DNA from 2 places in the Acuticoccus sediminis genome. Region 1 is predicted to be linked to the other one. Evidence: predicted binding sites of a transcription regulator. Region 1 holds the regulator's gene; the other holds the start of a gene.
What was found. The regulator LexA, encoded in region 1, represses DNA repair genes until DNA is damaged. The targets are predictions, from matches to a motif close to TGTTCNNNNTGTGTTCNG.
Positions count from the first base shown of each region.

Region 2: DLJ53_RS32325 (ImuA family protein) is a predicted target of LexA. The motif match lies at 10,497-10,514, and genes of this name have one in related genera.

Region 1 covers NZ_QHHQ01000001.1:1,582,409-1,596,859, reverse strand. The annotation lists gene DLJ53_RS06920 (glutathione S-transferase family protein) at 312-938, shown strand; gene DLJ53_RS06915 (GNAT family N-acetyltransferase) at 935-1,534, shown strand; gene DLJ53_RS06910 (ceramidase domain-containing protein) at 1,692-2,372, shown strand; gene tpiA (triose-phosphate isomerase) at 2,392-3,132, opposite strand; gene DLJ53_RS06900 (peptidylprolyl isomerase) at 3,271-5,142, shown strand; gene trpD (anthranilate phosphoribosyltransferase) at 5,179-6,207, shown strand; gene trpC (indole-3-glycerol phosphate synthase TrpC) at 6,224-7,492, shown strand; gene DLJ53_RS06885 (molybdopterin molybdotransferase MoeA) at 7,489-8,655, shown strand; gene lexA (transcriptional repressor LexA) at 8,778-9,509, shown strand; gene DLJ53_RS06875 (glucose 1-dehydrogenase) at 10,149-10,910, opposite strand; gene DLJ53_RS06870 (PaaI family thioesterase) at 11,286-11,705, opposite strand; gene DLJ53_RS06865 (alpha/beta fold hydrolase) at 11,799-12,731, opposite strand; gene DLJ53_RS06860 (gamma-butyrobetaine hydroxylase family protein) at 13,072-13,452, opposite strand; gene moaA (GTP 3',8-cyclase MoaA) at 13,532-14,451, shown strand, end outside.
Region 2 covers NZ_QHHQ01000013.1:4,951-19,401, reverse strand. The annotation lists gene DLJ53_RS32355 (GIY-YIG nuclease family protein) at 1-173, opposite strand, end outside; gene DLJ53_RS32350 (hypothetical protein) at 209-1,147, opposite strand; gene DLJ53_RS32345 (TauD/TfdA family dioxygenase) at 1,140-1,826, opposite strand; gene DLJ53_RS35810 (TrlF family AAA-like ATPase) at 1,836-4,799, opposite strand; gene DLJ53_RS32335 (error-prone DNA polymerase) at 5,004-8,273, opposite strand; gene DLJ53_RS32330 (DUF6504 family protein) at 8,270-9,793, opposite strand; gene DLJ53_RS32325 (ImuA family protein) at 9,708-10,460, opposite strand; gene DLJ53_RS32320 (AAA family ATPase) at 10,782-11,792, shown strand; gene DLJ53_RS32315 (S8 family peptidase) at 11,845-14,397, shown strand.

The DNA.
Region 1 (14,451 bases):
CCCGCATCGAACTCTTCCCGTCCGCCATCGCGGTCGACGGCTTCGCGCGCCTTTCATTCGGGCCGGAAGCGGATCCGGCGCGACCTCCCGGTCGCCGTCGCGACGCCCGCACGCGCCGAATCCGGGCCTTGGGTCCTCACCGACGATGCGGCGCGCTTTGCGGCGGCGGCGATGCGAGTGGCATTCGTCCGAACCATTGGTGCGTTGCGGAGCGGGATGCGGAGGGATAGGACCGGTCGGCCCGAAGGGGACGATCCGGCAGGCGAGGCCTGCGCGTTCCCCACGGATCGGGCGACGCTCGGGAGGCGGCCTTGGCAGACATCGTCCTTTACACCAACCCCATGTCGCGCGGCCGCGTGGCGCGCTGGATGCTCGAGGAGGTCGGCGTTCCCTACGACGTCGTCTACCTCACGTACGGTGAGGCCGGGATGGGCGGCGCCGAGTACCGCGCCATCAACCCGATGGGCAAGGTCCCGGCGATCCGCCACAACGGCGAGACCGTCACCGAGACGGCGGCCATCTGCGCCTACCTCGCCGACGCCTTCCCGGAGGCGGGCCTCGCCCCGGAGCCGGGGCACCGCGGCGCCTTCTACCGCTGGCTCTTCTTCGGCGCCGGCTGCATCGACCCGGCGGTGATCGCCAAGGCGCTGGACTTCCAGGTGCCGCCGGAGCGTGAGGCCGCCGCCGGCTTCGGCTCCTTTCAGCGCACCTTCGACACTCTGGAGGCCGCGCTCTCGGCCGGCCCCTACCTCGCCGGGGACAAGTTCACGGCGGCGGACCTCTACGTCGGCGCGCAGCTCAACTGGGGCATGGGTTTCAACATCATTGAGCCCCGGCCCGTCTTCAAGGACTATGCCGGGCGCCTCACCGCGCGCGACGCGTACAAGCGCGCCTCCGCCCTCGACGATGCCGCCATGAAAGCCTCCTCCGCAGAATGACCAAGCCCACCATCGGCCCGGTGACGCTCAGCGACACGCACGTCACCCTCGCCCCGCTCGAGCACGCCCACCACGACGGCCTCGTCGAGGCCGCCCAGACCGGCGAGCTCTGGCGCCTCTGGTACACGACGGTCCCTTCGCCGGAGGGGATGACGGCCGAGATCGACCGCCGCCTGAAGCTGCAGGAGGCGGGGTCCATGGTCCCCTTCACGGTGTTCGGCGCGGACGGCCGGATCGAGGGGATGACGACCTACATGAACGTCGACCGCGCCAACCAGCGCGTCGAGATCGGGTCGACCTGGTACGCCTCGCGGGTGCACCGCACGCCGCTCAACACCCAGGCCAAGCGCCTCCTTCTGGGGCATGCGTTCGAGGTGCTGGACTGCATCGCTGTCGAGTTCCGCACGCACTTCTTCAACCGCCAGAGCCGCCGCGCGATCGAGCGGCTCGGGGCCAAGCTCGACGGCGTCCTGCGCAACCATCAGGTCCTCGCCGACGGCACGCTGCGCGACACGGTCGTCTACTCTGTCCTGCCGCACGAGTGGCCGACGGTGAAGCGGCACCTGACGTCCTTGCTGGAGTACCGTCCGGACTGAGCCGGGCCGCCCCCCGGTCCCACTCGATCGCGACGCGGGCCCGACGATCGGGGCCGGCCGGATCGGGGCCGACACAATGACGCGCCGGCCGCCGGGGACGGTGCCGGCGCCCATCGGCTAGGTTCGCGCCTCCCGCCCCCGCCTCCCGGACACCCCCATGGACTGGACCCAGCCGATCGACGCCTACTGCGAACGCCTCGGGCCGGAGTTCTGGGCCGAGCCGTGGAACGCCGTCACCAATGCAGCTTTCCTGATCGCGGCGCTCGTCGCCTTCGTCGCGGCGCGGCGGAGGGGCGGGCCGGACGCCGGCATCGCCCTCCTCATCGCCGTGCTCTGCGCGATCGGCGTCGGCTCGTTCCTGTTCCACACGTTCGCCAACCGCTGGTCGGTGATGGCGGACGTCATCCCGATCCAGATCTTCATCCTCGTCTATTTCGCGCTGGCGATGCGCCGCTTCGCCGGGATGGCGTGGTGGGGCGCGATCCTCGCCACGGCCCTCTTCGCCGTCCTGTCGGCGGCGGGGTCGAGCGCGCTGCCCGGCGTCGTCGACCTCAACGGCTCGGAAGGGTACGTCCCGCCCCTCCTCGGCCTTCTCGTCGTGGGGCTGGCGTTGTGGGTGGCGGGACGGCGCGACGCGGGGCGCGCGCTGGTGACCGGCGCGGCGATCTTCGCCGTCTCGCTCACCTTCCGCACGCTGGACCGGGACGTCTGCGGCGCCGCGCCGCTCGGGACGCACTTCATGTGGCACGTCCTCAACGCCGTCCTGCTCGGCCACCTCATCGTGGCGCTGATCCGATACGGCGGCGTCCGGACGGCCGCGGCGGACCGGACGGCCTGAGCCGTCCGGCCGGCAGGGGCTACGCGGCCTTCGGCGCGGCGAGGGCGATGCCGATGAAATCGTCCGCCTTGAGGCTCGCGCCGCCGACCAGCGCGCCGTCGACGTTCTCCACCGCGAGGAGCTCGGCCGCGTTCGAGGGCTTCACCGAACCGCCGTAGAGAATCGGCACGTGCGTCGAAAAGCGCGCCTCGAGCCTGTCACGGATCGCCTTATGCACAGCCGCGACGTCCTCGACCGACGGCGTCCGCCCGGTGCCGATGGCCCAGACGGGCTCATAGGCGACCACCAGCCTGGACGGATCGAGCGAGGCCGGGACCGAGCCGTCGAGCTGGCCGCCGACGACCGCCTCGGTCTCCCCGGCGTCGCGCTGCGCCTCCGTCTCGCCGACGCACACGATCGCGGTCAGCCCCGCGCGCTGGGCCGCGGCGGCCTTCGCGGCCACGAGTTCGTCCGTCTCCCCATGGTCGGCGCGGCGCTCGGAATGGCCGACGATCACGGCCGAAGCACCGCACGACGCCAGCATTTCGGCGGAGATGTCACCGGTGTGGGCGCCCTTCTCCTCCGGGTGGCAGTCCTGCCCGCCGATGGCGATCTTGGACACGGTTGCGCGGTCGGCAAACTTGGAAATCAGAATGGCCGGAGGGCACACCAGGAGATCGATTCCGCGTGCCGTCGCTTCCGGCGCGCGGGCGATCATCCGGCCGAACTCGTCCATCGAGTCCGGTGTGCCGTTCATTTTCCAGTTGCCTGCGATCAGCATTGCGTGTCCTTTTTTCCTAAGACCTGCGCCGGGGCGCGCCGAATGGGCCTCTTGCCGCTGCGGTCCATGGTGCGTATGCCCCAATGCGCGTAAACAACCCGGTCGGCGTAAACAAACGGCTCTCTCATGTTGAATGAAATGCGACGCGGGGCGAAGGGGACCCTCGCAAAACTCCTCATCGCGCTCCTTGTCCTCTCCTTCGCCGTCTGGGGTGTCTCCGGCTTCGTAAACACGGTCAACCCGACCGAGGTTGCGCGTGCCGGCGATACTCCCGTCTCCGCTCGCGAGTTCGAGCGGGCCTGGCGCGTGCAGTCCATGCGGATCACGCAGCAGCTCGGCCGAAGCCTCACCCCGCAGGAGATCCAGTCCTTCGGGATCGCCAACAGCGTCCTCCAGTCGCTCGTGACGGGCGCGCTGCAGGTCGACGCGGCGCACGATCTCGGCATCGACGTCAGCGACGACACGCTCGCCGAGCGGCTCCGCAGCGACCCGCGCTTCGTGCCCGAGGGCGGCAACTTCGACCGCAACGCCTTCAACCGTTACCTCGCGAACTTCAACTACAGCGAGAACGAGTTCTTCAAGGTCGAGCGCGAGGCGGCGGTGCAGGAGATGTGGACCAACAGCCTCGTGGGCGGCCTCACGGTGCCGACCCCCTACCTCGAGGCCGTCAACCGGTTCACGAACCAGACCCGCGAGATCGCGAGCTTCCGCCTCGACAACGACAGCCTGTCGACGATCCCCGATCCGACGGAGGAGGAGCTGCGCGCCTTCTACGACGAGCACAAGGACGAGTTCCGCGCTCCCGAGCGCCGGTCCTTCTCCATCGTGACCCTGTCGCCCGACGCGCTGGCCGAACCCGAGGTCGTCAGCGAGGACGCGGTGCGCCGCGCCTACGACGCGGACGGCGCCTACGGCACGCCCGAACGGCGCGAGGTGCAGCAGGTGGTGCTCGACGATCCGGACGTGGCGCAGAAGGCCGCCGACGCGATCAACGGCGGCACCGCCTTCTCGGCGATCCTGCGCGAGCTCGGCAAGAAGCGCTCCGACGTCGACCTCGGCCTCGTCGCCAAGTCGGCGATCTTCGACCCGGCCATCGCCGAGGCGGCTTTCTCGCTCGACGCGCGCAAGGCGACCGTGGTCGACGGCCGCTTCGGCCCGACCCTCGTCCGTGTCGACGACATCGAGGCCGCCGCCAAGCAGCCGTACGACGAGGTGAAGGACGAGATCCGCGCCTCTCTCGCCCTCGACGAGGCCATCGACCAGGCCCGCGCGCTGCAGACCGACGTGACCGACGCGGTCGCCGGCGGCGCGCCCGTCGCCGAGATCGCCGACCGGTTCGACCTGCCGACGCAGACCGTCGAGGCCGTCGACCGCAACGGTCGCGACGAGAACGGCGAGACCGTCGACATCCCCGGCCGCGAAGCCGTGCTGAACGCGGCCTTCGCCGCCGAGGCCGGTGCCGACCCCGCGCCCGTCGAGGATGGCGACGCCACCATCTGGGTCCAGACCGATACGATCATCGAGGCCGACATCCTGCCCTTCGAGGAAGCGCAGGGCGACGTGCTCCTCGCCTGGACCGAAGCCCAGCGCTCCAAGCAGCTCGACGAGATGGCGACCGCCGCGGTCGAGGCCGTCAACTCCGGCACGCCGATCGCCGACGTCGCCGCGCAGTACGGGGCGGAGGTCGCCCAGTCCGCGCCGTTCACCTTCAGCGCCGCTCCCGAAGGCATGCCCCGCGCGGTCGCCGCGGCGGCGTTCGAGGGGCCGCGCGGCCACGGCGCATCGGTGCCGGACGGCAACACGCGGATCGTCTTCCAGGTGACCGACGTCACCGAGCCGGCCTTCTTCGTGGAGGATCAGGGGCTGTCGCGCGTGCGCCAGCAGCTCGACGAGGGCATGGCCAACGCGGTGCTGTTCGACTTCCTCAACGCTTGGCAGTCCGACGTCGGCGCGACGGTGAACCAGCAGATCCTCAACCAGCTCACCGGCGTGGGCCAGGGACAGGGCTGATGACCGACCTGCTCGAGACCGGGGGGATCCGCTTCGGTGGCTAACCTCAAGACGTTCATCGCGAAGGCCGCGTCGGGGGAGCCCCTGACGCGCGCCGAAGCGTCCGCCGCGTTCGACGTCCTGATGTCGGGCGAGGCGACGCCGGCCCAGATCGGCGGCCTCCTCATGGCGCTGCGCGTCCGGGGCGAGACGGTGGACGAGATCGCCGGCGCCGTCGACGTGATGCGCGCCCGCATGCTGCCGGTGCAAGCCCCGGCCGACGCGATCGACATCGTCGGCACCGGCGGCGACGCATCGGGAACCTACAACGTCTCCACCTGCGCCGCGTTCATCGTCGCGGCGGCGGGGGTGCCGGTCGCCAAGCACGGCAACCGGGCGCTCTCCTCCAGGTCGGGTGCGGCCGACTGCCTCTCCGCGCTCGGCATCACGCTCGACCTCTCGCCGGAGGGGATCGCCGCCTGCATCCGCACCGCCGGCATCGGCTTCATGTTCGCCCCGGCGCACCATGCGGCCATGAAGCACGTCGGCCCGGCCCGCGTGGAGCTCGGCACGCGCACGATCTTCAACCTCCTCGGCCCGATGTCGAACCCGGCGGGCGTCAAGCGCCAGCTCCTCGGCGTCTACTCGTCCGAGTGGGTGCGCCCGCTCGCCGAGGCGCTCGCCACCCTGGGCGCCGAGCGCGTGTGGGTGGTCCACGGGACCGACGGCCTCGACGAGATGACGACCACGGCCGAGACCGAGGTGGCCGCCGTCGAGAACGGCAAGGTCACCACCTTCACCGTCACGCCCGAGGACGCCGGCCTGCCCCGCGCGGCCCCGGCCGACCTCATCGGCGGCGACGGTGCGTACAATGCGGCCGCGCTGCGCGACGTGCTCGCCGGCAAGCCGAGCGCCTACCGTGACATCGCCTGCCTCAACGCGGCCGGCGCGCTCGTCGTCGCGCAGAAGGTGGAAACGCTTGCGGAGGGCGTGAAGCTGGCCCAGAACCTCCTGGACGACGGCTCGGCCGCGGCGCGGCTCGACGCGCTGGTGTCGGTCTCGAACGCCGCCGCGACCGCGAAATAGGAGTTTCCCCGACGTCATGGACGCCGCACCCGACATTCTGGCGCGCATCGAGGCCTACAAGCGCGAGGAGATCGCCGCCGCGCGCCTCGTCGAGGACTCGGCCTCCTGGCGCGCCCGTGCCGAGGCGGCCGCTCCGCCGCGCGACTTCGTCGGCGCCCTCAGGGCCGCAGCCGCCGCGGGCCGTCCGGGCCTCATCGCCGAGATCAAGAAGGCGAGCCCGTCCAAGGGCCTGATCCGGCCCGACTTCGACCCGCCCGCCCTCGCCCGCGCCTACGCCGACGGCGGCGCGACCTGCCTCTCGGTCCTCACCGATGCTCCGTCCTTCCAGGGCGCGCCTGAGTTCCTCAGCGCCGCGCGGGAGGCCTGCTGCCTGCCGGTCCTGCGCAAGGACTTCATGTACGTGCCCGAGCAGGTGTTCGAGGCGCGCGTGTGGGGCGCGGACTGCATCCTCGTCATCATGACCGGCGTCGACGACGCGGTAGCGCGCGACCTCGTCGACGCGGCGCATGCCCTCGGCATGGGCGCGCTCCTCGAGGTGCACGACGAGCGGGACATGGAGCGCGCGCTCGCGCTCCCCTCCCCGCTGATGGGCGTCAACAACCGCGACCTCAGGACCTTCAAGACCGACCTCGCCGTCACCGAGCGGCTGGCGGCGATGGTCCCGCCCGACCGCCTGCTCATCGCCGAATCCGGCATCGCCACCCACGCCGACGTCACGCGCCTGCAGGCCGTCGGCGCAAGCGCCTTCCTCATCGGCGAGAGCCTCATGCGCCACGCGGACGTGACCGCCGCGACGCGCGCGCTGCTCGGCAACCCGCTGACCCACATCGACGCCACCGGCGCGGCCCGGATGGTGGACGTCTCCGCCAAGGCCGAGACGACCCGCACGGCCGTCGCCGAGGGGACCGTCACGATGGCGCCCGACACGCTCGCCGCCATCCAGGCCGGCAACGTGAAGAAGGGCGACGTCGTCGGCGTGGCGCGGATCGCCGGCATCATGGCCGCCAAGAAGACCTCGGAGCTGATCCCCCTCTGCCACCCGCTGCCGCTCTCGTCGGTGTCCGTGGACCTCGAGCCGGACCCGTCGCTGCCCGGCTACCGCGTCACCGCGCGGGCGAAGACCACGGGGCGCACCGGCGTCGAGATGGAGGCCCTCACCGCCGTCTCCGCCGCCTGCCTGACGCTCTACGACATGGCCAAGGCCATGGACCGGGGCATGGTGATCGGCGGCGTGCGGCTCCTGGAAAAGTCCGGCGGCCGCTCGGGCGAGTGGCGCACCTCTTGATTGACGTCGACGAGGCGCAGGCCCGCCTGATCGCCGCCGCTCCCCACCTCCCGTCCGAGACCGTACCGCTCGCCGAGGCCGCCGGCCGCGTCGTGACGGTCGACGTCGTCTCGATGCGCACGCAGCCCCCCTTCGCCTCGTCCGCGATGGACGGCTACGCGGTCCGCACCGCCGACATGCCCGGCCCGGTCCGGGTGGTGGGCGAATCCGCGGCCGGGCGGCGCTACCCGCGTCCGCTGGGTCACGGCGAGGCGGTCCGCATCTTCACCGGCGCCCCGGTGCCGGAGGGGGCAGACGCGATCCTCATCCAGGAGGACGCAGCGCGCGACGGCGATGCGCTCACGGCCACCGACACGGTCAAGCCGAACGACCACATCCGCGCGCTCGGCCTCGACTTCGCCGCCGGCGACACACTGGTGGCGGCCGGCACCGTCCTCGCGCCGCGCCACATCGCACTCGCCGGCGCCGGCGGCCATGCGGAACTGACGGTCGCCCGCAGGCCCCGCGTCGCCTTCCTCGCCACCGGCGACGAACTCGTGCCGCCCGGCTCGCCCACCGGTCCCGACCAGATCGTCGCCTCGATCACACCCGCGCTCGCCGCGACGGTGCGCGCGGCCGGCGCGGACCCGATCGACCTCGGCATCGCGCCGGACGACCGGGCCGAGATCGCCCGGCGCTGTGCCGCCGGGATCGCCGAGGCGGACATCCTCGTCACGCTCGGCGGCGCCTCGGTCGGCGACCACGACCTGGTCAAGCCCGCCCTCTCGGACCTCGGCATCGAGCCGGACTTCTGGAAGGTCGCGGTGCGGCCGGGCAAGCCGCTGATGTTCTCCTCCAGGCCGCTCGTTCTCGGCCTGCCGGGCAACCCGGTATCGGGCGCGGTCTGCGCGGTCCTGTTCCTCGTTCCGCTGGTGAAGGCGATGCAGGGGGTGACGGCACCGCTGCCGGAGGTGCGCGAGGGGATTCTCGGCCGCGACCTCCCGGCGAACGGCCCTCGCCGCGATCACATGCGCGCGGTGCGATCGGGATCGACGATTACGCCAGCATCGCGGCAGGATTCATCGATGCTAGCCGTGCTCGCGGCTTCGGATGTTCTGCTCGTGCGTCAACCGCATGAAGGTCCCGTGCCGGCGGGGAGTCCATGTCGGTATATCGCGCTCTGATTGCTTGACTCGTGACGTTCTGCGGGCTCCGCATTGCGGAACACACGACGAACGTGTATAGATGATGGCGGAATGATTCGGGTACCAATGCTGGTCATACAGCGTCAGGACGACGACGAACTATGCTGACGAAGAAGCAGTACGATCTCCTCATGTTCATTCATGAGCGTATGAGCTCGACCGGTGTGCCGCCGTCCTTCGAGGAAATGAAGGATGCGCTCGATCTTAAATCCAAATCCGGCATCCATCGCCTGATAACCGCGCTGGAGGAGCGTGGCTTCATCCGCCGCCTCCCCAACCGCGCCCGCGCGCTGGAAGTCCTGCGCCTGCCGGACGTCGCGCTCGCGAAGTCGAGCCCGCCGCAACGCCCGCGCGGCTTCTCCCCGTCCGTCATCGAGGGGTCGGCCCCGCGCGATCCGGCCATCCCGCCGAAGCGGGGCCCTTCGCTGCGCCCTGTCACGACCGCCTACGACATCGTCGACGTGCCGATGATGGGCCGCATCGCCGCCGGCGTGCCGATCGAGGCGATCCAGCAGCAGAGCTCCGCCGTCCACCTCCCGTCCGACATGCTCGGCCCCGGCGAGCACTTCGCGCTGGAGATCACGGGCGATTCGATGATCGATGCCGGCATCCACGACGGTGACACCGTCGTCGTGCGGCGGACGGACCACGCCGAGAACGGCGACATCGTGGTCGCCCTGATCGACGGCGAGGAAGCGACCCTCAAGCGTCTGCGCAAGCGTGGCAACACCATCGCGCTCGAGGCTGCGAACCCGGCGTACGAGACGCGCATCTTCGGCGCCGACCGCGTCCAGATCCAGGGCAGGCTCGCCGCCCTCCTCCGTCACTACTGACGCGCAGGACCGCAACTGCCGCTCCGGCACCACACGGTGCCGGGCCGCAGCAGCCGACCCGCGAGACCGCAGCCTCCGGACCCGGAACCGACGCGACCTGCCGCCCGGACTCGTTCAGTCCGCGCCAATCACGCGGTCCCCGCGACGGCCACCATTCGGCCCGCCTCGTTCGGCGCGGCGGATCCGTCGGCTTTCCCTGAACGACCTGCCTCTCCCCGACCTCCTGCCCGGACCTCCACGCCCGCGGGCGCGGCCCATCGATCGGCATTTCCCGGCGACCTGCCTCTCCCCGCCGGCGAGCCCGGACCTCCACGCCCATCGGCGCGGCCAATCGATCGGCATTTCCCGAGGGCCCTGCCTTCCCCGACGGCCGGCCCTGACCAGCACGCCCATGGGAGTGGCCAATCGATCGGCATCTCCCGGGCGACGTGCCTCTCCCCGACGGTCTGCCCGGACCTCCACGTCCATGGGCACGGACAATCGATCGGCATTTCCCGAGGGACCGCCTGTCCCCGCCGGCCTGCCTGGACCGCTACGCCCGTGGGCGAGGCCAGTCGATCAGCATTTCCCGGGGCGAGCTGCCTCTCCCCGACGTCCATCGCGGCCCGCCATGCCGGCGGGGGCGGCCGGTGCGGGGCGTTAGAGCGAGCTGCAGAGGTGGCCGCCGTCGATGGAGATGACGCTGCCGGTCATGTACGCCGACGCATCGCTCGCCAGGAGGCAGAGCGCGCCGGAGAGGTCGTCCGGCTGTCCGAGCCGGCGCTGCGGAATGCGCCGGACCAGCGCCGCGCCCGCGTCGGTGGCAAAGAATTCGCGGTTGATGTCGGTCTCGATGTAGCCGGGGCAGATCGCGTTGACGCGGATGCCGTAGCGCGCCCACTCGAGCGCCAGCACCTTCGTCATGTGGATGAGGCCGGCCTTCGCCGAGGCGTAGTGCACCAGAGCGCCTGCCGGCCGCAGCCCGGTGATCGAGGCGATGTTAATGATCGACCCGCCGTGCTGGGCCGTCTTCAGCCGCTGCGCCGCCTCGCGCGCGACGGTGAAGCAGCCGGTGAGGTTGGTGTCGATGACGAAGCTCCAGTCCTCGTCGGAGACGTCCAGCGCCGGCTGCGCGGTCGACACGCCGGCGTTGTTCACCACGACGTCGATCGTCCCCAGCTCACTAGCGGCGGCGTCGAGCCCGGCCGCGATCGAGGCCGTGTCGGTGACGTCCATCGCGACCACGCCGACGGTGGTGCCGAGGGTGGCGAGCTCGTCCCGGAGCGCCTCGAGCCGGTCGAGCCGGCGGGCGGCCAGCACCAGCGAGGCCCCCGACCGCGCGAGCGCCTTCGCGAAGTTCGCGCCGAGGCCGCTCGAAGCGCCGGTGACCAGCGCGACCTTCCCCTCCAGCGACAGTTCCATCCCGTGTCTCCTCGTTTCTACGCCGCCCGGCTGCGATGCCGCGTCACCGGAGCGTGCCCCGGACCGGACACCCGACCCGCTCCGCTCTACCCCGTCGCACGACCCATCGCCATCATTTTGTCAGACGATCCCGTCTGACGCTACACGCCTCGCAGGGCATGTCGGGGAAGTATGGAACAGGTACGGCAGGGTTCCCACCGGGACAGGCCCTGCCGTGCGGGCCGACCATTCCCGGGATGCCGCCAGGGTGCCCGTCCGGGCCAGTCGCGCCCCGAACGGCGCCGCCATAACCGTGCGGCACCGGGCGAGCCTAACTGCCTGGGCCTGACCGGACACTCGCGCCGGACGGACCAGTCGCCGTAGCGCGAAGCCGACCTAGCTGCGCGGGCGGCGGATCTTCCACACGCCGTCGGCCGTCGCGACGACCGTGTCGCCGACCCTCGCGGTCCCGCGCAGGAAGATCACCGAGCGTGTCGTGCGCACCACCTCGATCTCCGCCTCGAGCAGCGAGCCGGCCATCACCCCCTCGACGAAGGAGACGTTGAGGTTGATCGTCGCCTGCCCGGGCGCGTCGTGCGTGCGGGAGCCGTAGACGCCGATGGCGTGGTCCAGGAAGGTCATGATCGCGCCGCCGTGCACGATCCCGAACCCGTTGAGGTGACGTTCCTCGACGCGCATCGCGTAGCGGACGTCGCCGTCGGGAAGCGTGCGCATCAGGAGCGGACCGACCCAGTCCATGTAGCCCTGGCCGGACAGCGCCGTCCAACCGTCGTCCATCACCTTGCCCGCGTCCACGCGTCGACCCCTCCGTTCCGGTTGCGGCCGCCTAGCACGGCGGCGGTCCGCAGACCAACCTCGCGGCCCGCCGGGGCCGGCGAAAGGCCGCGCTCAGGACGCGGCATCGGGGACGAGACGGGCGGCGAGCGCGTCGCGCATCAGTGGCGCCACGGCACCGGCGGCCTCGTACTGGACCCAGTGGCCCATCCCGTCGATGACGTGCTGCCGCGCGCCGGCGGGGTGGGCCTTCAGGATCTCCCAGCGCTCGTCGTGCTGGAAGGCGACGGCGTCGCGCTCACCGTAGATCGCGGTGATCGGCGCGGTCACGTCCGGCAGCGCCTCCAGCAAGGCGGCGCTGCGCGAGGCGAGGCGGCTCGGTGCCCGCGCGCGCGGCACGTTCAGCGTCTGGATGTGGACCGCGAGGTCGTCGATCCGGTCCGCGTTCGCGAACATCATCGAGGCGAGGTTCGCCCGGTGGACCTCGGCCAGCGCGTCGGAGCTCACAGTGCGCACCTTGCGCAGCGGCGGCGGATCGGAAAGGGCGAAGCCGAAGCCCATCGAGCCGACGATGACGAGTTCGCGGCACTGCGTTCCCAGCATCCGCGCCGCGCGCGTCGCGACCACGCCGCCGAACGAGAACCCCGCCAGCGCGACCGGCTCGGACCCGCACAGGATCTTCAGGCCGGCGACGATGGGTTCGGCCATGGCGTCGGCGAACGCGGTCCCCTCGTTCGGAATGTCGGGGAGGTCGCCGGACGCGCCGTATCCCGGCATGTCGGCGACGAGGATGCGGTTCGCCTCGGCGAGCGGCGCGATCATCCGCAGCCAGTGCAGCCAGGAGCCGTGGCCGCCGTGGAGGAGCGCGAGCGGCGGGCCGTCGCCGAAGGCGTGCCACACCATCTCACCGCCGCCGCACGGCGTCTTCAGCACGGTGGCCGCAGCCTCGAAGGCCGCGACGACCTCCGCCGGTTCGCTAACTCCGTCATCCAAGAGCGCCGCCGCGCGCGACAGCGCCGCGGCGGAGGACTTTGCATCGTCCGACATCATGTCTCCCTGTGGTCGATCCGTCCGAAGACGCGCGGCCTCGGCGACCGTCCCGGCCGGCGCGAGCCCCGCACCATTGATCCCGGCATTTTACATGCCCCGAAATCGAGACCCGCACAGACCGGAGTTCATTCCGGACTCCATTGGGTCTTCCTATACCTCAATCCGGGACCGGAACCGGCGCCACGACATCTGGTCGCGAGCGAAACCCACGGACGTCATGCGCAGTCGATCACCGGACAGTGGGCCGAATTGCGGCGCTCTCAGGCTCGCAACGCTATCGGTTCAGGATATGGCTCGACCGTCGCCTCCGTGCGGATGGCGAGCACGTGGCGGAGGGCTACGACGGGGCCGGGGCGATGCCGGGCCTGTCCCGCGACAGGGCGACCTTGGCGAGTTCCGCCTCGTAGGCGGCGAAGAGCTCGTCCGGCGACGTCCCCAGATTGTGCAGGGTTTCGAAGGTGTAGAGGCCCGTGTCGTGCCCGTCGTCGAAGCCGATCCGCACCGCGTAGCGGCCCACCGGGTCGATGGAGCGGATCGTCACGCCCCGCTTGCCGCCGATCACCTGCCGCGCTCCATGCCCGGTTCGCTCCGCCGACGGCGTCATCACACGGAGCAGCTCCGCGCTCACGGCGTGCCGGGTTCCGTCGTCGTAGTCCACCGTCAACACCGAATGGTCGCGGTTGACGGTGAGGCGAGTGGGCCATGGGATAGGTTGCATGACACGCATCCTTTCGGATGGGCTTGGATGAAGGGGCGATAAGCCGATATAAACAAGTCCGACACAGATGAGGCAACGCATGACGTCAGTCCTGGAGGACACATTCGGTCGGCGGGTCACGTACCTGCGCATCTCGGTCACCGACCGGTGCGACTTCCGGTGCGTCTACTGCATGTCCGAGAACATGTCGTTCCTTCCCAAGCGCGACCTCCTCACGCTGGAGGAGCTCGACCGCGTGTCGACGGCGTTCGTCGAGCGCGGTGTCACCAAGCTGAGGATCACAGGCGGCGAGCCGCTGGTGCGACGCAACGTGATGAGCCTCTTCCGCGACCTCTCCCGCCACCTCAAGAGCGGCGCGCTCGAGGAGCTGACCCTCACCACCAACGGCTCGCAGCTCGGCAAGTACGCGACCGAGCTCGCCGACTGCGGGGTGCGCCGCGTCAACGTCTCGCTCGACACGCTGGACCCGGACAATTTCCGCGCGATCACCCGCTGGGGCAACCTCGACAAGGTGCTCGAGGGGATCGACGCCGCGCAGGCCGCCGGCCTCAAGGTCAAGATCAACATGGTCGCCCTCAAGGACGCCAACGAGGACGAGATCGTGCCGATGCTGCGCTACTGTCACGAGCGCGGCCATGACCTCACCCTGATCGAGACGATGCCGCTGGGCGAGATCGAGGCGGACCGGACCGACCAGTACCTGCCGCTCTCCACCGTGCGCCAGCGCCTCGCCGAGGAGTTCACCCTCACGGACCTCACCGATCGCACCGGCGGTCCGGCCCGCTACGTGCGGGTGGAGGAGACCGGCGGGCGCGTCGGCTTCATCACGCCGCTGACGCACAATTTCTGCGAAAGCTGCAACCGGGTGCGCCTGACCTGCACCGGCACACTCTTCCTGTGCCTCGGCCAGGACCACGCCGTCGACCTGCGCGCGCCGATGCGCCAGTCGGAGGGCAACGAGGCGCTGCACCGGGCCATCGACCATGGCATGGGCATCAA
Region 2 (14,451 bases), on a different contig from region 1:
TGCAGGTCGCGCTCGGTTTTGAAATCGTCGGCCGACGTGATCCAGCCGAGGAGCTTGAGTTCGAGCGGATTGCCGGTCTGCAGGTCGCTTTTTCGGCGACCGATGTCCCTGGCAACGCCGACCTTGATCGGCGAGCACCCGTTTTCATCCTCGCCTATGAAGTAAACCGGCATAGGCCTTGCCCCGTTGCGTCTGTCTCCATTTGCGGTCAGTCATTCCCGTAGTCCGGCTCGTACTCCATTTCACGTTCTTGTTGGTCCTCGTGGATGTAGTTCAGTCCAGAGGCTTCGATTTCGTCGCTTCCCATCAGCGTCAAATCGCATGTCGGGCAGCGAAACTCTTCACCGACAAACTCTCGGTCGACGGCTTCCCAGATTGCATGCTCATCGCGCTCCTCGCTGATGTCTTCGCCGGTTTGCTCGCCGGTCATGAAGGCTCGGCATTTGCAGGCCGGGCAGCTCTCCGCCCAGATCTCGTCATAGCGGCCCTTGAAAATTCCGACCTGGTGCTGCGGTTCGCGCAATTCCGCTTCGCCGGTCAGGCGCTCGCGCTCCGCCTTCTTCAACGCCTCGAATTGCTCCCGGGCGGCCTCGACGCGCAGCTTGACGGCGGCCTCGAGGGCCTTGGCGGCTTCATCGAGAAGCTGGCGGGGCGCTTTTGCATCGGCCGCGCCGAGCCATTGCTCCAGGGATGAACCCATCTGGTGCAAGATGGTGTCGCACGCATGCCAATAGCGTGCCTCCCAGGCGTCGAGACGCATCGTCCGGAACGGAAGATCGGCCGAGTGCAGCTCGGCGTTTCGACGCTCAGCGATGTCCTGGCAGAATTTCTGGACTGTCTTGTCGAACCGGGGGACGAGATGGGCGAGGCGCTCGAACAGGGTCTTGGCGGTGATTGTCTTCACGTCTGTCGTGACGTTGATGCCGGCTGCGACGAACATCGACTGCCAATGGGTCGGATCGACCACGAGGCTCGGATGCTTGCGAGCGAGCGCGGCCTTGCCGAGCAGCTCGAGCGCGAGGGACGCCCAGAGCTGATACTCGTCGAGATCGCCGGCGCCTTTGCGGGCCAACGCACGGCCGACGTAGACCTTCGATTTTGCATGGAGCGCGTCGCCGTTTATGGCGATGAAGACGTCTTCAGGCATCAATGAGAATCCTTGCGAGGCGTCGGCCGGACCCTCGGTCCGACGGGCTGCGCCCGTGAAGGACGCGCCAGTTGTCGATGATGAGGATGTCGCCCTCGCGCCAGTGATGGGCTTCGGACGAAGCACCGGCGATCCGGTTCTCGATCAGCTCCAGGGCGATGCGGCCGCGCTGATCCACGGGTTCGAGACAGCCGGGATCGTATCGCAGGAAGGCTCCTCCCGGCGCGAGGATCGTCGAGTAGAAGGAACGCCGGCCGCTACGAACGAGCACCGGCGTGCCTTCGAGAAGGTCAAGCTCTTCCGACGAAAGGCTCAGCGTTTGCCAGTCGAGGAGCATCGTCGCCGCTTCCGGCGATCCTGGATCGATACACCCGAGGAGAAGGTAGCGGCAGGGTCTGGTGCGATGGCTGAGCTCTGTGTGGAAAGGCAAGGCGTCCAGGCCATAGCGGGCGCTCAAGGATCGCGGATGCGCATCGTCGGCGCCATGAGGCTCGATGACCTCACCGATCGAGCCGGCGCGGCCGGCAACGCGAGTGCCGAGGCGATCGCCGAGCTTGCCGAGTTCGCTCATTGTCGCGTCGGCGTCCGCGCCCTCGGTGCAATGAAGAGACCAGCCGCGCTCCGCCAACGTGCCGAAAGGGTGTCGCGTATCGGAGACGGCGATGTCGCGCGCGGCCATCTCGCTGCCCTATCTGTCGAGGCGGACGCGAAGACGCCGGGCTCGCTCCTTGAAGGCGCGCGCGCCACCTTCAAGGATGTCGCAGACGTGCTTGCGCATATCCGCGTTTTCGAGGCCAGCCGACAGGTAGCGGATGGGTGGCAGCTTGCCCGGCGTATGAGTGCCGGAAAACGCGACGATGACCTGGTCGGCGTCCGTGTTGATGACGAGGTTCGCGTTGTGCGTCACCATAATGACCTGGCGCACGTTTTTCGCGGCGATGAAGAGGTCGACGAGCTCGTCGAAAATCGACTTTGGATCGAGGTTTTCCTCCGGCTGGTCGATGATCAGCGGGCGGTCATCGCTGTCGTCCAAGGCAAGATAGAGCAGCAGCAGGACGATACCGCGCGTGCCCGGAGAGAGCTTGCGGATGTCGACGGCTTCGTAGTCGATGCTGTAGCTGATCTCGATATGGCTGGTGCCATAGAGCCATTTGGCGAAGCGTCGCAGCCAGGAGCGATAATCCGCTTGCTGTGATCGCGGCACCTCGGAGAGATCGAGCAGCTCGGCCTGATGAGCCTGACGAAATCCCGCCATGGCCTCGGCAACGGCTCTTGGATCGCCCGATTCCCACGCGGGCTTCAGCAGCGCGTTGGCCCAGGCCTCCAACGTACCGACGCCCTTGAACGGGCCGGTACGCCGTTTGTCGAACAGACCTTCGCCCTCCGTCGCCCAGCGATGCACGTCCGCATGGCGTGACACCGAGAACGATAATTTGCGCAGCGTCCCGGACGCCTGCGCAAGCCGGTCCATGAGCGGTCGATAGAGCGCGTGCAGCACTTGCTCTTCGGCGACGATGGATTCGAAGACGCGCAAATAGGCCTTCTCTCGATCGGACTGGAGCTGGGTGGTCCGCGCCGCGGCGCCTTCACAATCGGCCAGCGAATCCTTCAGGCGTTTCAGCGCCGCGTTCTCGTCCCCGATTTTCGTGGTTATCGTGCGCAAGCGATTGGCGGTGTCGGTATCAATGTTGATAAGGCGCTGGATGCGGCCGATCTCGGCCTCAAGTTCGCCCAACGACAATTGCTTCAGCTCGGCATCGTCGGCAACATAGGGCTCCTGGTCGCTCGCCTTACGCGGCAGCTCTTTACCCCGCCACCCGGCCGTTGCTTTCTCAGCCTTGGTCAGCCGCTCGGTCAATGTCCCGTCGACGTTGCCGGCGTAGGTCTGCCGGAATACCTCCCACGACGTGTCGTCGAGATGTGCACCGACGAAGTTCTGCTTGGTCGTTCGCAGGGCCATCGGCGCGCGATTTGTTCGGAAATCCGCCACGTCGTTCTGCAAAGAGCGCAGTGCCTGACTCTCCTGCGACCAGAGCCGAATCTGCGTCCGGACATAATCGGCCGCGTCGGTGAGCGCGTTCAGCCGCGCGACGCGCTCCGCGCTGCCTGCGGTCACCAGCTTGTCCCGGCTTTTGATATAGCCGGCGATCAGCGCGTCCTTCTGAGTGATCTGCGATTTGAGGCCCGCGATCTGGCTTTGCTTCTCGCGCTCGAGCCCGATTTGATCGGAGAGTGTCTCAATAGCCTCCTCGTCGCGGTCGCGGTTGTCGCGCAACACGGTCGTCCGCAACTCCAGCAGCTCGCCGAAATCCGTCGCGCCGTCGCGTTCGAGCGTGCTGTGCGCTTCAAAAATGACCCGCTCGATCTCGCTCAGTAACTCGTCCTTCAGGCCATCGGCCGAGCAAAGCTCCTCGACGAACTTCTGGGAGAGATACCGCGCTCGCGGATAGAGCGACGGATCAAATGAGTCGGCGAGCAAGGGGCGCACCGACGGATCTCCGGTCTCCCAGTTCAGCCGCACGCCCACGCCGTCGAGATGCTCGCGCGCTCGCACGATAAATGACGCATTGCTCAATCGGCCATCCGTCGCGTCGCATCCCGCCGCGATCGCATCCGCAAGGGCGGTCTTGCCGGAGCCCCGGGCGCCAATGATGGCGACCAAACCGGGGTTAAGGGCGAGCTTCGGCGTCTGCGCCCAGTCTGCGCCCGTCAACTCGACCTCCGCGATGACGCGGGCGGGCGTCGCCCGAAACGGGGGATGAGGGCCGACATAAGCCCGACCGGCAGGATCGATATAGGCTTGGCGTAGCGCATCGAATTCCAGCGCGCCTTTGATCCAGGAATAGCGATTGCCATCGGGCTTGGCGACGGTCGCCTGCTCATGCGCATCGCTGCCGTGCAGGCAGGGTTTGCATCCGTCATATCGTTCACGAAGGACGTCCTCTCCGACGCCGCTTTTCCGACCGAGCCAGAAATCGCGCTGCGCCGGGCTGCTGGCAAAAATGACGTGCGCGAACTTCTCGATCTCCTGACGGAGGGTCGCGTCATTGGCGCCGCGGATACCGGAAGTGCCATCGGTTTCGGCGCCAGCGACTGCGATCAGGATGTTCTCTTTCGCCCAATCGCTCCGGCCGTACTCCTCGCGCAATTTTCCAAAGTTGACCTTGAACTGCGAGGCGCCGTTGCGGAACGCGGCCCGCTCATCGGTCAGATCCGGCTTGGACTTCCGTCCTAGCTTGGCAAGATCCTCTCGCGTGCAGGCAAAGTTGTCGCCAAACGCCTCAAATCGCAGCCGGCTGAGAAAGCGCTCGACCTCTGAGATGTGCTTCGGATCGTCGGGGCAGACGAGAAGGTGGATGTTGGTCCAGCGTTCTTTCACCGTGGCGACATCGAGCCGTAGCTCGACATTGGGGAAGACAAGCGCGACTTCCGGCAGGCGGCCGTTTTCCTTCATCTCCCGCACGACGTGCTGGTAGGTATCGGTGCAATAATAGTCGGTCACTGCGATCGCGCGGATAACGGGCGTCGCCTGTTCGAGGCTGGTGAGGTAGTCGCCCCAGGCATTCGGACCTTTGAACTGATTGTTGAACAAAGTGCCGGGCGCGTGGATATGCGGCTCCCAGCGGTGCCATTCCGAACCGCGATTGATCATGCGCCCCCCTGGTGTCCTTCCTTCTGTTGTCCCGCTCCGTCGCCGGTGATGCAACTGCACGGTAGCGCAGCGCAATGCATTCTATCGTAGGAATATTTCCTGAAACTAGCGCTGCGAAATATAATGTCGCGTCATCCACTGCCTCGTCGTTGGAAAACAACCGCGTGGCAGGTGGAAGTATAAGCGCGCGACCGAAGTGCGCCGCTAATGAAAATTCCGCGCCTTCACCTTGATCGTGTCGATATGCAGGTCGGGGATGTAGATGTCGCGGGTGCGCAGCCCCTTGGGCGGCAGCTCGCGCGGATCGGGACCGACGCCGCCGTTGCGGGCCTGGTCGCCGCGGCCGTGGGGCAGCGGGAACGCTGCGTCGCGGCTGCCGACGCTAGCGAGGTCGGCCGAGAGGTCGCTGATGCGCTGGGCGACCAGGTGGACGACATCGCCCTCGCGCTGGATGCGGCCGCGAACCGCCATCATGCTGGCCGACAGTACGGCGCGGCGGTTCGCCTCGAACACCTTTGCCCAGACCACGAGATTGGCGATGCCCGTCTCATCTTCCAGAGTGATGAACATCACGCCTTTGGCGCTGCCCGGGCGCTGGCGGACCAGGACGATGCCGGCCGCCTCCAGCCAACGCCCGTCACGGGTCGCCATGGCCTCGGCACAGGAGACGATCCGCCGGCGGCGCAGATCCTCGCGCAGGAAGCTCAACGGATGGGATCGGAGCGTCAGCCCGACATGGCCATAGTCCTCAACCACCTCGCTGCCCGCCGTCATGGGCCGCAGCGCGATGGCGGGCTCGTTCACCTCGGGCACGACCTCCGCCTCACGGGCGGACGCGGCCGCGAATAGCGGAAGCGGCTCGTCGCGCAGGGCCTTGATTGCCCATAACGCCTCGCGGCGGGCGAGCCCCAGCGCGGGACGGAAGGCGTCAGCCTCGGCGAGCTGGACCAAGGCAGCGGATGGCACTCCTGCGCGACGCCAGAGATCGTCGATCGAGGCGAAGGGCTGATCGGCCCGCGCGCCGACGATCGCCGCTCCGTGCGCGTTGGCGAGACCTTTGACCATGCGCAGGCCGAGGCGCACGGCAAAGCGGCCGTCGTCGTCCGTCGGCTCCAGCGTGCAGTCCCAGCGCGAGGCATTGGCGCAAACGGGCCGGATGTCGACGCCATGCTCCGACGCATCGCGGACGATCTGCGCCGGGGCATAAAAGCCCATGGGCTGGGCGTTGAGCAGCGCGGCGCAGAAGACATCGGGATGCCAGCATTTCAGCCAGGCGCTGGCATAGGCGATCAGCGCAAAAGAGGCTGCGTGCGATTCCGGAAATCCGTAAGAGCCGAAGCCTTCGAGCTGCTTGAACGTCGCCTCCGCGAAATCGCGCTCATAGCCGTTGCCGACCATCCCCTTGATCAGCTTCTCCTTGAAGCTGGAAACACCGCCGGTGAACTTGAAGGTAGCCATCGACTTTCGGAGCATGTCGGCCTCGCCGGGGGTGAAGCCGGCGCACTCGATGGCGACGCGCATGGCCTGCTCCTGAAAGAGCGGCACGCCCAGGGTCTTTCCCAGCACCTTCTCCAGTTCTGGCTTAGGGAAGACGACGGGCTCCAGGCCTTCGCGCCGACGCAGATAAGGATGCACCATGTCGCCCTGGATTGGTCCGGGCCTGACGATCGCGACCTGCACCACGAGGTCGTAGAAGGTCCGCGGTTTCAGCCTCGGCAGCATCGACATCTGCGCGCGGGATTCGATCTGGAAGGTGCCGAGCGTATCGGCCCGCCTGATCATCGCGTAGGTGCGCGGGTCCTCGGCCGGGATCGTAGCGAGGTCGAGATTGATGCCTTTGTGGTCGGCGAGCATGTCGAGGCCGTGCTTCATGCAGCTCAACATCCCCAAGGCCAAAACGTCGACCTTCATGAAGCGCAAGGCGTCGATGTCATCCTTGTCCCATTCGATCACCTGGCGGTCCACCATCGCGGCGGGCTCGATCGGCACCAGCTCATCGAGCCGGTCGTGTGTGAGAACAAATCCACCAGGGTGCTGCGACAGATGGCGCGGCGCGCCCATGAGCTGGCGTGCGAGATCGAGCGCCAGGCGCAGGCGCCGATCGCCGAGATTGAGGTTGAGCGCCTCGACGTGCTTCTCCTCGACGCCTTCCGACCAGCCCCAGACCTGGCCCGAGAGCGTCTTGATCAGATCCTCGGTCAGGCCGAGCGCCTTGCCGACGTCGCGCATCGCGCCCTTGGTGCGATAGCGGATGACCGTCGAGCACAGCGCGGCGCGGTCCCGGCCATAGGTGTCGAACACCCACTGCATGACGATCTCGCGGCGCTCGTGTTCGAAATCGACGTCGATGTCGGGCGGCTCGCGTCGTTCCTCGCTCACGAACCTCTCGAACAGGAGGTCGTTGCGACCGGGATCGATTGAGGTGATGCCGAGCACGTAGCAGACGGCAGAGTTGGCGGCCGAGCCGCGCCCCTGGCAGAGGATGTCCTTCGAGCGGGCGAAGCGGACGATGCTGTTCACCGTCAGGAAGTATGGCGCATATTGCAGCTTCTCGATCAGGCGGAGCTCGTGCTGCAACGACGCCCGCACGCTGTCCGGGACGCCCTCGGGGTAGCGCGCTTCAGCGCCTTCCCAGGTGAGCTTCTCCAGTGTCTCCTGTGGGGTGAGCGTCGGGTCGTCGCGCTCCTCCGGATATTGGTAGGCGAGCTCCTTGAGGTCGAAGCGGCAGCGCGCCGCGATCTCGACCGTGCGGGCGACCGCCTCGGGATTGCGGGGAAACAGCCGATGCATTTCCTGCGGCGGCTTCAAATAGCGGTCGCCGTACTCGCGCCGGTCGCGCAGCTCGTCGATCGGGATGCCATGGCGGATGCAGGTCACCACGTCCTGCAGGATGCGGCGGTCGGGCGCGTGGTAGAGCACGTCGTTGGTGACGACGGTCGGCACGCGGATCTGCGCGGCCATGTTCGACAGCTCGTGGATGCGGAGCTGATCGTTGGGCCGGCGGCGCAGCGTCAGCGCGAGGTAGGCCCGGTCGCCGAACGCATCGCGCAGCCGACGCAGGCGCAAGCCACAGGTTTCATCGGCCTCATCGGGAACGAGAACGCCGATCAGGCCGTCGCTGTACGCGACGACATCTGCCCATTCGAGGATGCACTTCCCCTTGCCGCCGCGCTTCTTGCCGAGGGAGAGCAACCGACAAAGCCGGCCATAGGCGGCGCGATCGGTCGGATAGACCAGGATCGAGGCGCCATCGGCGAGATCGAGACGACAGCCGACGATAAGCCGCACGCCGGTCGTCTTCGCGGCCTCGAAGGCGCGTACGATACCGGCGAGCGAGTTGCGATCGACGACGGCGACCGCCTCGATGCCCTGGATCGCGGCCCGGGCGAATAATTCCTCGCAAGACGATGCACCGCGCAGAAACGAGAAATGCGAGGTGACCTGAAGCTCGGCGTAGCGGGACGGGCTGGTCATCCGAACACCCCGTGCAGGAACCAGCGCTGGGAGACGCTATTGGGGTCCTCTCCATCGCCCGAGCGGAAGATCCAGTAGCGCTCGCCGGCATCGTCCTCGACGCGGAAATAGTCGCGCACGGCTGTCAGCTCGGCATCGCGCCGCCACCATTCACCCCTGATGCGTTCGGGCCCATCCGCGTGACGGACGCGTCGCCGGATACCGCGCCAGGTGAAGGCGACCGGCGGATGATCCGGCAGCAGCGCCATCGTCTCGATCGGCTCCGGCGATGCGAGCAGCCGCGAAGGCCGCGGCCAATGGCCCGGCCAGGTCGCGCCTGTGTCCGGCGCCATCGGCGCGATCCGGCGCACCGAGCGCTCCGGCACCTCGGTCGCGATCGGCGCGGCACGGTAGAGGCTGCGCTCGCCGACCCGATTGATGAGCGTGTCGACTAGGTCGGACACGTCCGGCACTCGGTCGTCGACCATCGCCGTCAGGGTTTGCTTTTCGGAGAGCGGTTCGGCCAGCGTCGCGGTCAGGCTGAGGATCTCGATGCCGAAGCCGGGCTCGATCGTCTCGATCTTGTCGGTCAGAAGCCGCGTGAGGCGCCTCACGTCGCGCACGGGCATAGCTGTGCCGACGCGGACGGCCTGCAGCCGATTGTCGACGCGGCGACAGATCAGATCGAGGCGCTTGGCGCCGAGCCCCTTCGCCTCCAGCTCGGCGCAGAGCTGCACGACCAGCTTGCCGATGTAGCGGGCGATGGTCTCGGCCGCGCCGATGGGTTCGGCGAAATTGCGTTTCACCTCGATCAGCTCGTCGGGCCGGATCGGGTCGATCGGCTCGCTGAGCGCCCCCAGCGCCTGATCGATGCGCCGGCCGAGCTGCGGCCCGAAGCGTAGGGTGAGCGGCGCGCGCGGCTGCGCAAGGAGATCGCCGATGCGCTCGAAGCCGAGGACATGGAGCGCCGCGACCATGTCGGCGGGCAAACGAAGGGCCGCGAGCGGCAGGCCCGCCAGGACCGCGCTGCCATGGCCTGCCGGTGCAACCAGCGCAGGCTTGGCGGCGTAGCGAGCCAAAGCGTGCGCCGCGCCCCAGGTGTCGGCGATCGCGGCTCGCGCGTGTACGCCGGATGCGGCAAGCCGGTCGATCAGCCCGGCGAGCATGGCGTCCTCGCCACCATGGAGATGATCGGCGCCGGTAGAATCGATCACCAAGCCCTCCGGAGGGTCGGCGGTGACGATCGGCGCGTAGCGTTGGAGCATCCACAGCGCGAGGCGGTCGAGCGCCTGGGCGTCTGCGATCGCGTCATGATCGTGAACAATCAGGCCCTGGACGAGGACGCGCGCCTTCGTCGCCGCCATTCCAACGCACACACCGGCAGCCTGGGCCGCGGCGTCCGCCGCCAGCACCACCTGCTTTCTTCCGTCACGGCCTATCAGAGCGAGCGGTGCCTCAGCCGGAGGCGCCGCGTCGCCAGCCTTCCGCCGAAGCCGGTCGGTGGACCAGCTCGGCAGGAAGAGCGAGACGACCCGAGTCATCACACGCCTCCACTTCAAAATCTGCACTTTCGCCCGCCCGGGCGCGGATCAGCTCCAGAAGCCAGCGGTGGCGGCCGACGCCGGGAACGGGCAATGCGGCCGAGGGCATGACGGAGACGCGCCATCGCGTAGCGGCGGCCGTAGGCTGACCGAAATCGGAGGCCTCGGTCTGGCGGCGCCAACGGCGCAATGCGATGCCGATCGTGCCGCTTCCCTCCGCGCAAAGCTGAAGCCTCCGCGATGCGGTCATGTCGAGCCGCGCCACTTCGCCGACGACCGCACCGAGCCCGCCGTGACGGAGACCTTCCTCGACACAGGCGAGCACGGTCTTGTCGTTGCCGGCCTCGACGTAGATCACGCGGTCAGGCGCGAGGCCTGCCTGGGCCAGCGCTGGTGCGAAGAGATCGGGCCGCGTGATGACCCAAAGGACCTTGCCCCTGGTTCGCGCGGCGACCCCGGCAGCAAAGAGTGCCGCCGCCGCGCCATCGACCGCGCCGTTACCGCCGCCGGCGATCTCGTGGAGCGCGCCGAGCGTCAGGCCTCCGCCTGGAAGGCGCGAGTCGATGTCGGCGATCCCGAACGGAAGCACCGATTTCACGCGCCGGCCTCTGCCTTCGATCTTCTCGATCTGTGCGCGCAATGACTCTATGGCGGGCTCGGGCCGCAAATTCCTCGTTGACCTCCGGGCATGGGTTCAGCATCATGTTCTCTGTTTGTTCTCGTCTTTGGTCGAAAGAGTCAAGGCCCGTCGCGATGTCGCCCATCGAATCTGCCAGGACCGGAAATGCTCGTCGTGGGACCGGCCGGCTGGGCGACCGCTGGAGCTCTGCGTCCCACGGGTCGAAAGAATGGTTAGGAAACTCTGTGGTAGAGAGGAAACGGTGGCACTTTTGGGCGGATTCCGATAGCGTCGGCGAAGCAAGCGGCGGTCAAAAGCATCTGAGCAGGCAACAGTATAGCGGGGCCCAACCACAGAAAGGAGGCGAGCATGTCGACTAAGCAAATTCTCGCACTCCTGAACTCGCACATCGACGGGGATGAGGACCAGCTCCTGTCGATCGCCTTGCAGATCGCCGCTCAGGAAGCTCGTCAGGGCCGTCCGGAAGACGCTGAGAAGCTGAAACGGCTTGTCCAAAAAGCGCGTGATCAGCGAGGGACCGGCAAACCGGCCGGTGGGCAGACCCCGATCCCGCTCGCCCGGCCGCGCGGCGAATTGCAGGGCCTCGTCGAGAGCGCCTATCCCAAGCTTGCGCTCTCGAGCATGGTGCTCTCCGACGAGATCGCCAAGCGGCTGGGGCGCGTTGTCCGCCAGCAGCAGGAGCGTGCGACCCTGCGCGAGCACGGACAGACCCCCGCCACGCACATGCTCCTGGTTGGGCCGCCCGGCACGGGCAAGACCATGACGGCCTCGGCCTTGGCCGGCGAATTGCGGCTTCCGCTGTTCACGGTACGGCTCGAATCGCTGTTCAGCCGGTTTTTCGGCGAGACCGCAGGCAAGCTGCGCCTGCTCTTCGACCAGATAGCGCAGACGCGCGGCGTCTATCTGCTTGATGAGTTCGACGCGATCGGCTCTCGCCGAGGCGACCCGAACGATGTCGGCGAAATACGACGGGTTCTGAATTCGGTGCTGGCCTTCATGGAGGAGCCGAACTCAACCGACAGTCTCGTGCTGGCCGCGACCAATCATGTCGAGATCCTGGACGAAGCCTTAGCGCGCCGATTCGACGAAGTGGTCGAATATACATTGCCGGACGCGGCGTCAGCGCGGGCCATCCTTGAACGCCGGCTTGGCAAATTCAAGTTCGCGTCGAAGGCGTGGCCCGGCATTGAAAGCGTACTAGAAGGGCTGAGTCAGGGCGAACTAGTCCGCGCGGCCGATGCCGTCGTCAAGGACGCCATTCTGGAAGGTGCCTCGAAGGTATCGCCCGATGCCTTGCGCGACGCGCTCGAAAATCGACAGACTTTGAAGGGCAAGTTCCGTCGCCAACCCGGCCGTTAGGCAGGCTCCGCCGAACGGATCGAACGGAACGCGAATGAAGAAGTAGGAGCCTATGGCGGAGCCCGATAATTTCGACACGAGAGACCGTGCGCATATCTCGATCGATGTCTTTCGTGAGACCGCGGCGTATACCTTTCCCTCACGCAATCAGGAACGCAAACCCCTCCGCGGCGACTATGCGGCGCATGCGACGCAGCTCCTCGACCAGCTCGCAGCAGCGCTGGGGACGGTTCCGGCTGCCGGCGCCGACCCGCGCCTGTCCGTACAGGGGCTGAAATCCGGTACTGTCGTGGAGGTCACGACGCTGCCACCGGCGGAAGGCTCGCGGACCAAGGCTGTGAAGGTGCCCGCGGCGCTGGAATTTCCCACACAGGACGTTGTGATTCTGCGATCGGAGCGTAACGAGGACCGCACCGAAAGCGCCTTGGTGTTCGTGCCGGACGATGCACGCGCCTTCCTGCGCAATCGCATCGCTGACTATGGACGCAATCCCGGCAATCAGAGACGCCCCGACGTCGAGCGGTTCGAGGTTATCGAGGAAGTCAGGGCGGTCGAAGCCGTATCGCTGTTCACCGGCGAGGTGGATCTGGCCGCGCCCGACATCCTCTGGTGGGAGCTGTGGGTTCGCCAGCCGGTCGCACTGGCAGATCGCCTGGTGGTGGCGGCCCGTAACGCAAACATCGATGTGCACGGCGATCGCCTGATCTTTCCCGATACGACGGTCGTCTTCATTCATGCAGCCGCTGCGGCAGTGGCGGCGTTTGCGGGGCGCGTGCCGGGCGCCATCACCGAAATTCGCCGCGCGACGGGAACGATCGAGCCTTTCCTCGACCGTGGGGAGACCGGTCTTGGACAGCATGACTGGGTGGAGGAGTTGGCGCAGCGCGTGAGCCCGCCGTCTCCTGATGCTCCCGTGGTCTGTACGCTCGACACGGGTGTCATGGCGGCTCATCCGTTGATTGCGCCCGGCCTGCGCGGCGCCTGGGCTTATGATCCGGACTGGGGTGCGGACGATCACCAGCCGCACGGCGGTCACGGCACGCCGCTTGCGGGGCTGGTCCTTTATGGCGACCTCGAACCGTTGATGAACAATGCGCGCCCTGTCGAACTTACCCATGGCGCGGAATCCATGAAGCTGCTGCCGCCCGGCGGGTTTCCGCCAACAAAGCCGCCCAGCTACGGCGTGGTGACCCAGGGCGCTGTCAGTTCGGTCGAGATCGAGCGCCCTGATGTGGTGCGCAGCTTTTGCATCGCGACGTCCGCCACCGATTTTCCTCCAAGCCGGCCATCGACTTGGAGCGGCGCGATCGACCAGATCGCGGCGGGTGCCATGCCAGGCGAGGCTGACGACGCCGTCCCGGCGGCCGAGCGCCCCAAGAGGCTGATCGTCGTCGCCACCGGAAACGTCTCCGGGGGCATGGCCGTCGACGTCCTGCCATCGCAGCCGTTGGAAGACCCGTCACAGAGCTGGAACGCCCTGACCATTGGGGGCTTCACGCGCAAGGAGCAGCCGCCGGCACCGCCGCCTGTGTTGCAGGCCGCGGTCCCGGCCAATCACCGCAGCCCCTTCAGTCGTGGCTCACAGTCGCTGCCCGACGACCTGACGCCGATCAAGCCGGAAGTGTTGTTCGAGGCCGGCAACATGATGTCGGACGCGACCGGCTTCTGCGGCTGGGACCCGGCCGTCTCCCTCCTGTCGGCCGGCTCCGATGTCGCGACTGAACCGCTCGTCCCGTTCTGGGCAACGAGCGCGGCCGCCGGCATGGCCGGAAACTTCATCGGCCGCCTGCAAGCGGCTCGGCCCGACCTCTGGGCGGAGACGCATCGCGCATTGACCGTGGATTCTGCCCGATGGCCCGAACCGATACGAAAAGGGTTCATCGGCACCGGAGCCCACTGGAAGACCGGTAAAGCGGCCACCAAGGCCAAGAAGCAGGGGATGCTTCGCGAGTTCGGCTACGGCGTGCCGGACATCGAGCGAGCGATCCTTTCGGCGCGCAATGACGCCACGCTCGTCGCCCAAGCCGAGATTCAGCCCTTCGCGATCGGAGCTGACGGCCGGACCGGCGTGTTCAATGAGATGCATTTCTACGATCTGCCTTGGCCGAAAGCAGCGTTGGAGGCGCTCGAAAACGAGATTGTCACGATGAAGGTGACCTTGTCGTATTTCATCGAGCCGAACTTGGCGGGCAAGGCGGCGACCCGACCGGACACATATCGTTCCTTCGGGCTGCGGTTTGACATGAAGAAGCGCACCGAGACGGCTGCCCGCTTTCGTAGCCGGATTTCCGCGAGCCAGGCCAAGGACGGCACCGAAGCCGATGGCGAGGCCAGTTGCTGGCTTCTGGGCCCAAAAGCAATCCAGGCGGGCTCGCTGCACTGCGACCTCTGGCGCGGTAGGGCGATCGAACTGGCAGGGCACGACGCGATCGCGGTCTATCCGGTCGGTGGATGGTGGAAGTCGCATGTTGGCCAAAAGCGGGTGGCTGACAAAGCGAGGTACGCTCTGGTCATCTCGATCTCCGCTCCCGGTCAGGCTGTCGATCTCTACAGTGAGATCAGCACGCTTGTTGAGAACAAGGAGATCGAGGTCTTGCTCGGCTGAGGTGCGGTCGGTAACCGACATGGAGGTCTGAGCCTCCGGCGAAGTGGCAGTGAA